DNA from 2 places in the Gracilibacillus saliphilus genome. Region 2 is predicted to be linked to the other one. Evidence: riboswitches for the same ligand, from Rfam matches in the RefSeq annotation. Region 2 holds a riboswitch; the other holds the start of a gene.
The links. Region 2 has a riboswitch for S-adenosylmethionine ahead of GHT08_RS05155 (bifunctional homocysteine S-methyltransferase/methylenetetrahydrofolate reductase). Riboswitches for the same ligand answer to the same signal wherever they lie in the genome.

Region 1: it holds a riboswitch for S-adenosylmethionine, as region 2 does, so the genes downstream of both, GHT08_RS01550 (alpha-hydroxy-acid oxidizing protein) here and GHT08_RS05155 (bifunctional homocysteine S-methyltransferase/methylenetetrahydrofolate reductase) in region 2, are expected to answer to the same signal.

What each region holds. Positions count from the first base shown of each region.
Region 1 is NZ_WJEB01000001.1:328,085-332,516, reverse strand. Features, by position in the region: gene GHT08_RS01555 (L-lactate dehydrogenase) at 82-1,038, opposite strand; gene GHT08_RS01550 (alpha-hydroxy-acid oxidizing protein) at 1,130-2,047, opposite strand; SAM riboswitch class I at 2,124-2,231, opposite strand; gene acsA (acetate--CoA ligase) at 2,244-3,929, opposite strand; gene GHT08_RS01540 (ABC transporter ATP-binding protein) at 3,954-4,432, opposite strand, start outside.
Region 2 is NZ_WJEB01000002.1:206,538-210,969, reverse strand. Features, by position in the region: gene GHT08_RS05170 (bifunctional metallophosphatase/5'-nucleotidase) at 1-530, opposite strand, end outside; gene GHT08_RS05160 (nitroreductase family protein) at 1,135-1,701, opposite strand; SAM riboswitch class I at 1,874-1,979, shown strand; gene GHT08_RS05155 (bifunctional homocysteine S-methyltransferase/methylenetetrahydrofolate reductase) at 2,053-3,891, shown strand; gene metE (5-methyltetrahydropteroyltriglutamate--homocysteine S-methyltransferase) at 3,913-4,432, shown strand, end outside.

The DNA of each region.
Region 1 (4,432 bases), on a different contig from region 2:
AAATAACCGAACAAATGTCCGCAATTAGCCCGTATTTCTAGTTTGGTGCTAATCGTCTATAAGCCTTTACCGATCATCATTTCACTTTATAGCTTTCATTCCTGTGTCGATCATTTCTTGAATCACATCTGCTGATTGGTGAAGTTGTTGTTGTTCTTTCTCTGTCAGTTCTAATTCTATTACTTCACGGATGCCATTTTCGTTTAGCAGTACTGGCACACCGAGATAGAGATCATTCAATCCGTATTGTCCCTCTAATTTTGCGGAAACAGTTAAAATGGCATTTTCGTTGTTTAAAATCGCTTTTGTTAGGCGGACCAATCCTAGACCAATACCGTAATAGGTTGCTCCTTTTCGTTCAATAATATGATAAGCTGCATCTCGAACGTTCTCAAATATCTCTGTCATAGCTGGATTTTGATAAAAGTTATCGATTCCTGCATATTGACTTAAAGGTACACCACCTATTTGTACATGACTCCAGACCGGCAGTTCCGAATCACCGTGCTCACCAATGATATAGGCATGTACATTACGTGGATCGACTTCAAAGTGTTCTCCTAATAAATAACGGAAACGCGCAGTATCCAGGATCGTTCCAGAACCAATGACGCGCTCCTTCGGCAAGCCTGAAATTTCTCTTGTCAAATGTGTTAATATATCCACCGGATTGGTCGCAACAACAAAGATGCCTTGGAAGTCAACATCCATGACTTTTTCGACAATACCTTTAAATATTTTTGCATTCTTCGTCACAAGATCCAACCTGGTTTCACCCGGTTTTTGATTGGCACCTGCTGTAATGACAACTAAATCTGCGTTATGGCACTCTTGATAATCTCCTGCTTTGATACGCATCGGATTTCCAAATGCCATCCCATGATTTAAGTCACGAGCTTCTCCCTCTGCTTTCGCTTGATTCAAATCAATCAGGACTAATTCATTGACAACACCTTGATTTAATAGCGCATAAGCATAACTAGTACCGACTAAGCCTGTTCCAATAATGACTACTTTTCTTAATTTTGTTTTGCGTATTGCCACAAAAAACCATTCCTTCCATCAAAAAATGGGATATAGTTATACTATATCCCATTTTTACTACTTATGAAACAATGATATCTGAAAATTATGTGAATAGTTGAGCAATAACTTCTTCTGCACCTAAAACCCCTGATGTCGATAATCCGTAAATATAACTCTTTCGGATCGAAATAGCATCAGCACCTTGTTGTAAATAGCGGTTTAATTCATCTTTCGACTTCACTTCTGCTTCAACGACAACGGTTAATCTTTCGCTTGCAATAATATTAATCTGTTCCAGCAAATCCAAATTAGATTCATTAATATTGGACAGGATAATCCCATCAACTTGTTGTTCCAGACTTGAACGAACATCATCTAATGACAAGTCTCCATAAACAAAGATCGGTAATGTTGTAAATTGTTTTATATATTGAATCTCTTCCCAATTAATATAGCGTTTTTGATATTCTTGTGCCACTTGTTCTGCTAGTGGGCTTTGATTCGCATAATTTTTCTTAGCAAAAATTGGATCAACAACAAAGTTGGTAGTTCCTTTCACTAGTTGATCTGCTTTTAAATGAATTTCATCTTTAGATATAGACAAAATAATTGCCTGATAACCGGCTAGTTCAGCACGCTGAATAAAATGTTTGGTAAGTTCTAAATCTTGAAAAATATGAGCTTGGAACCATAGCTCACTACCTGGAACAGCATCACTAATTTCTTCAATGCTATAGGATGAATGACTGCTAACAATAAAAGGAACACCTTGCTTACTGGCAGCTTTTGCAGTTGCTAATTCTCCATCTTCGTGAAAATAAGTCTGCGCACCTACTGCACCTAATAATAGTGGAGAGATTTTTAGTTTGGACGGTGAAGTGTTATTAAGTATAAATGATGTAGCATTTGCTTTCTTGGATGTTATTTGATCTAAATATAATTTAGCTGTTTCGGATAATTGCTTTTCAGCTACTTCCTCTAGACTAGCTACAAAATTTCCCTTTACATTTGTTTTTACCATGTTATATGCCTCCTATTAATTTAGGGAAACAAAAAAGCCCTCTTGATAAACAAGAGAGACTAAAGCTATTATCTCCCTCTTATTTTTCAAACTAAAGTTTGCAGGATTTAGCACCTTTTAAGCATGGATTGCTTAAGGTTGCCGGGTTTCATCGGGCCAGTCCCTCCACCTCTCTTCATAAGAGTATCTATATGTTTTAGTTTTTCATTTTATTAGCTCTTTCGATTTCTAATGCTTTTAATTGCCTTCTTAAAATCTTTCCACTGATTTTGGTTTTTGGTAATTCTTCCATTACTTCAATTTCTCTAGGTGCAGCATGTGCTGAAAGATTTTTTCTCACATATAATCGAATGTCTTCCAGTAATTGATCTGATGGTTGATATCCTACTCTTAACGTAATAAAGGCTTTGACCAATTCTCCACGTAATTCATCCGGTTTACCTATTACACCAGCTTCTTCTACTGCAGGATGTTCAATTAATTTGCTTTCCACTTCAAACGGACCGATACGCTCACCGGCAGAGTTGATCATGTCATCGTTACGACCTTGGAAAAAGACATATCCTTCTTCATCTTGTAAAGCGAGGTCTCCAGAGATATACCAGCCCTCATATTGAAAATAAGATTTAAACTTGTCTTTGTTTCCCCAAATCTCTTTCATTAGTCCTGGCCAAGGCGTACGAACTGCTAGTTGACCTACTTCACCTCGAGGCAACTCCTTACCTTCTTCATCTAAGATACCTACCTGCACACCAGGAAAAGGTCTGCCCATTGAACCTGGTTTGATTTTTTCAGCTGGAAGGTTGACAATTAAGTGTCCACCAGTCTCTGTCATCCACCAAGTATCGTGAATGCGGACATTTAAGCTCTTCCATGCCCATTGGATTACTTCAGGGTTTAGAGGCTCACCAACACTTAATACATGTCGTACAGATGATAAATCAAATTGTTTATAGAGGTCCCCTTTTGACAGAAGCATACGGAAAGCTGTCGGTGCACTATACCAAATCGTTACTCCTAATTCTTCAATTAAAGAATACCAATTCTCAGCACTGAAGCGTCCACCTTGGATCACAACGGTTGCTCTGTTCAATAGTGGTGCAAACAAGCCATATACACTGCCTGTCACCCAGCCTGGATGAGACGTACACCAATAAACATCATCATCTTTAATATCTAGTACCCATTTTCCTGTCACGATATGATGTTGTGCTGCACGATGGGCATGTAGTACGCCTTTTGGTTTACCAGTAGAACCACTAGTATAATGAATAATTAAACCATCCTCCCAGTCAACCCATTCCACATACTGATCACCGTCAACAGGTTGTAACGGTTCTTTCTCGATATCCTCTACAAAAAGAATCGACTCTAGTGAAGGAATATCGTCTTTCGGTACACGTTTAACTAACTCCTGATCAGTAATTAGTAAAGTACCAGCACAATCATTGATACGGTCTCTAACCGCTTCTTCCATAAATGCTTCAAACAAAGGACCAGCGATAGCCCCTACTTTAATAGCTGCTAAGATCGCGATATAGCATTCAGGTGTTTTAGGGAGAAATACAAAAACACGATCCCCTTTCGTTACCCCATATTCTTTTAAAATGCGAGCATAATGGTCAGTTTGATCCTTTACTTCTTTAAACGTATACGATTGCTTTTCGTCCTCATTCATATAATGGAGAGCAATTTTATCACCATATCCCTCGGCTACATGACGATCAATTGTTTCATATGCTGCATTAATTTTCCCAGTCTTCGCAGCAGATAATAAATCTTTTGCATCTGACCAATCAAAATTTTCTCTTATTTCGCCATAGTTGCTTAGGTTATATTCTCCTTTAATAGTTGCGATATGTGTTGTTGCCTGCTGTGTCATTTGATGTTCCCCCTTGAAGACCGGTTACTGTTTGTTCAAGTCTAAAGATTCTAAAATTTCTGATTTTAAATGTGCTAACTCTTCACTTCCACGATCCCTTGGTCGCTCTTGTTCTATCATAATCTCTTTCTCTACCTCTCCTGGTTGCCCTCTTAAAATAACAACACGGTCACATAGATAAGTTGCTTCATCTATATCGTGTGTTACTAATACAATAGTAGATTGATATTTTTTCCAAACATCTAATAATAAATCTTGTAATTGCATTTTTGTGAAAGCATCTAATGCACTAAACGGTTCATCCAAAAGGAGAATTTCTGGCGATGTCACCAGTGCTCTCGCAATGGCTACACGTTGTGCCATACCTCCTGATAACTCACGAGGATAAAGCTTTTCTTTTCCCCTTAAACCTACACTTTCTAAATACTCAATAGCTCTATTTTCCTTATCTTTACGGCTACCTGTCAATCCGAATGTTACATTATCTAACACATTTAACCATG
Region 2 (4,432 bases):
ACCCATTTTTTTGCAGTCTTAACAGCATCGTCAAAAGTAAGGTTTTTAATATGGTTGGGATCCTCCCAATTTGGTATGTAATGTGTGGTTAACCCTAATATAGCAATACGTATTCCCGCTGTTTCTTTGATGATATAAGGCTTACCTAAAAAAGGTTGATTCGTACTATTATCTACTATATTAGCGGAGAGCCAAGGAAAGTCAGAAGCTTCGACAGCCTCTTGTAAATATGGCAATCCATAATTAAATTCATGATTTCCAATTACCGCTAGATCATAGTTTAGTTGGTTGGCAACTTTAATCATAGGACTAGGTTGATCTGCTTGCTTTTTGGCAAAATAATAGGTGAATGGACTTCCTTGAATAAAATCGCCATTATCTATTAAGATTGTATGGTTTTTCTCTCTTATTTTTTTCAAAATTGTAGCTGCTTTTGCTAGACCGAGCTGTTCTTCTTGATTGTTGCGATAATTCGTTGGCATGATATGACCATGCACATCACTTGTTACACAAATCGAAACTGTCTTCATGTTAACTCCTCCTCTAAAACTATTATCTACATTATAACGATTTATCGTAGATTCAGGAAAAACTTTACATGATCTTAACTAATACTTAACACCAGCTTTTCATTCATTTGATATATTAAAAGTGTTCCAAATTGAGCAATGCTGCAAAGATTGCTTTCTCACAAAATGATAGCCCCTTTTTCTTTTGGCCGATGAGATATGTCATCGGCTTTTCTTTTTGCATTTAATAGATATACTTACCCTAAACCAAACCAATCACCTTTCTAGATTTAATGATATATTACACAGTAGATACAAACTGCGAAGTAGCTTAGTTACAAAGTTAACAGGACTTCTCTTCCGGGGATATCTCTTTCTCTTCCGAGGATACCTCTTTCCCTTCCCTGGATATCCTTTGCTGTTCCGGGGATATGCCCTTCTCTTCCCTGGATATAGTCGTTTATCCTCGAAAGAGAAGATCTTTTCCCTGGAAGAGAAGCCTTTTTCCTCGGAACAGATCGGCGCTTCCGGGGATATCTCTTTTCCATATCCTAAGTTACTTCGCAGTTTATTAATACTGTGTTCTACAGCAAAAAACGCATCGGGATACGGCATCCGATGCGTTTTACTCTATAACGGTGATTCTTTCTTTTACTGATGTTCTCGGAACTGGAGATAGGTTTTTGGCTGGATAACCTACCTGAATTTGTCCAACTACTCTTTCATCTTCTTTTAAACCAATCAATTCTGCTGTTTCTTCACAGAAGGCCAGTTTTCCTGTTTTCCAAAAAGTACTTAACCCTTGTTCCCATGCTAGTAAACTAAAGTTCTGGATTAAGCAACTAGAAGACGCATAATCCTCTTCTCTTAACTTTTCTTGTGGGTGTAGGGTATTAACGACAAAAAAGATAAATGGTACATTCATAATTTTATGATAAGCATTATCGCTTACTATTTTTAATTCTTCATCTGAATTACTAGTTGTTTTGGAGATTGCTACTTGCCGGTTAATGTTTGCCAGTTTTTCTTTAGCCTCTCCTTGAATAAATACAAAGCGCCATGGTTCTGTCATTTTATGATTCGGAACCCAAATAGCTGTTTCTAATAGTTCTTCGATCAAACTTTGTGAAACCTCTTTATCTTGATAAACGGCTATCGATCGACGTTCTTTAATAAGCTGATGTAAGTTCATGGAGATACCCTCCTTGTTATTGATAATCATTTTCAACTAAGTTTTATCATATCATACTTATAAGATCCGTCAAGTTTTCCCGGGCACCTCATACCATTATTTTCAAAATGTACTTGAAATTGGTTTGTCATTGTTGTAAACTACTAACAAATGTTACTAACTAAATAGCTTTTTCTTATCCAGAGAGGTGGAGGGACTGGCCCTACGATGCCTCAGCAACCGTCATTCATTGACAAGGTGCTAATTCCAGCAAGCATGATGTGCTTGAAAGATGAGAGTCTTTTTCCAATAAATCTCCGTCTTTCTATAGCCGGAGATTTTTTATTTTGTGCAGAAGAGAGGTGAAATTTTATGTCCAACTTAATTAGTCATTTGCAAAACAGGTTAATGGTCGCTGATGGAGCAATGGGAACTTTACTTTACTCCCATGGCGTAGATCGATGTTTCGAATCTTACAACACTACCCATCCCAATGAAATCCTTCAAGTTCATCAAACCTATCTTGATGCTGGAGCAGAAATCATTCAAACCAACACATACGGGGCAAATTATATCAAATTAGCACGTTTTGGTTTAGAAGATCAAGTACATCAATTGAATACCAAAGCAGTTCAACTTGCCAATACTGCTGCCAAAGACCGGGCATTTGTGTTAGGAACGATTGGTGGAATTAGAGGAGTTCAAAAAATAGTAGCTTCTAAGAAAGAAATTATCCGCAGCTTTAAAGAACAACTCTTTTCACTATTACTAGAAGGTGTGGATGGCATATTACTAGAAACATACTATGACTTCGAAGAAATCAAACAAGTCTTAGAGATTGCTAGACAAGAAACAGATCTGCCTATCCTAGCGAATGTATCCATGCATGAACCCGGTGTGATGGAAAATGGCATCCAACTTCCCGTAGTACTTCAAACACTAGAAAATATTGGGGCGGATGTTGTAGGAGTGAATTGTCATTTAGGTCCTCACTATATGATCAAAGCATTAGAATCAGTTCCGCTTCTAGAAAAGGCATTTTTGGCAGCATACCCTAATGCAAGTCTTCCAGCTTATCAAAACGGGAAGCTAGTGTACAACCAGCATAGTCACTATTTTGAACGATGCGCGAAGGAATTCCGTGATCAAGGTGTCCGGTTAATAGGGGGATGTTGTGGTACAACACCGGAACACATTCGTGCCCTTAAAGATGGTGTTGCAGACTTAGAACCTATTACGGAAAAAGAAACCAAGCAAGTAACATTCACCAAAAACACAACAGAACAGCAACCCCCATTACGAACAACACTTGCAGATAAGGCTCGAAAACGACATACCGTTATTGTCGAATTAGACGCACCAAAACATTTGGATACAGCCCCATTCATGAATGGTGTATTTGCTTTAGAAAATGCTGGGGTTGACGCAATTACATTAGCAGATAATTCCTTAGCTACTCCACGTATTAGCAATCTAGCAATGGCTGTAAAAATGAAGCAAGCAGGTTGTCATGCAACACCACTTATCCACTTGACATGTCGTGACCGTAACTTAATCGGGCTTCAATCCCATCTAATGGGACTGCATACATTAGGACTGCATGAAATTCTAGCTATTACAGGGGATCCAACTCGTATCGGCGGTTTCCCGGGAGCATCATCGGTCTTTGATGTCACATCTTTGGAATTAACAAAACTGATTAAACAGTCTAATCAAGGTCTTTCATTTTCTGGTAGTTCTCTGAAAACAAACACTCAATTTCAGGTAGCTGCCGCATTTAATCCTAATGTAGCCAATCTCGAAAAAGCAGTAAAAAGGATGGAACGGAAAATAAAGCATGGTGCGGACTACTTTTTAACACAGCCGATATTCAACCATGAGCAAATTATCCAATTACATCGACTGACTAAACATATTGATCAACCTATTTTCATTGGTATCATGCCACTTACCTCTCACCGAAATGCAGAATTTCTTCATCATGAAGTGCCAGGCATGAAGCTGTCTGACGAAGTACGAACAAGAATGCAGCGCCATGATAACCGCCAAGACAGTTTACAAGAGGGAATACAAATTGCCAAGGAGTTAATTACAACGGCTATGAATTATTTTAATGGTATTTATATTATCACGCCATTTATGCATTATCCGTTAACAGTGGAACTCACGAAGTATGTTCATCAGCAAGCTAAGTTAGTAACAAAAATATAAGATTAAAGGAGTTTTTACACAATGACAACAATTCTTAGTGCCAATTTAGGTTATCCACGGATAGGGGAAAAAAGAGAATGGAAAAAAGCAATCGAAGCATTCTGGCAAGGAGACATTAGTGAACAATCATTGAAAGCACAAACCAAAGAATTACGACTTAACAACTTAAAAAAGCAAAAAGAACAAGGAATTGATCTTATTCCTGTAGGGGATTTTTCATTTTATGACCATGTATTAGATACAGCTGTTGCCTTTAATATTATTCCAGAGCGATTTCAGCATCATGACCCAACAGACTTGGCTAGTTATTTTGCGATTGCTCGTGGTGAAACAAATGCTGTGGCAGCAGAAATGACCAAATGGTTCAATACCAATTATCACTATATAGTGCCAGAACTAAGTGGAACATCACCAAAATTAATCGAGAACCGAGCATTATATTATTATCAGGAAGCAAAAGAGGAATTGGAAATTGACGGCAAGCCTGTCATTGTCGGACCAGTCACATTTGTCAAATTAGCAAAAGGCTATCAAGAAGATG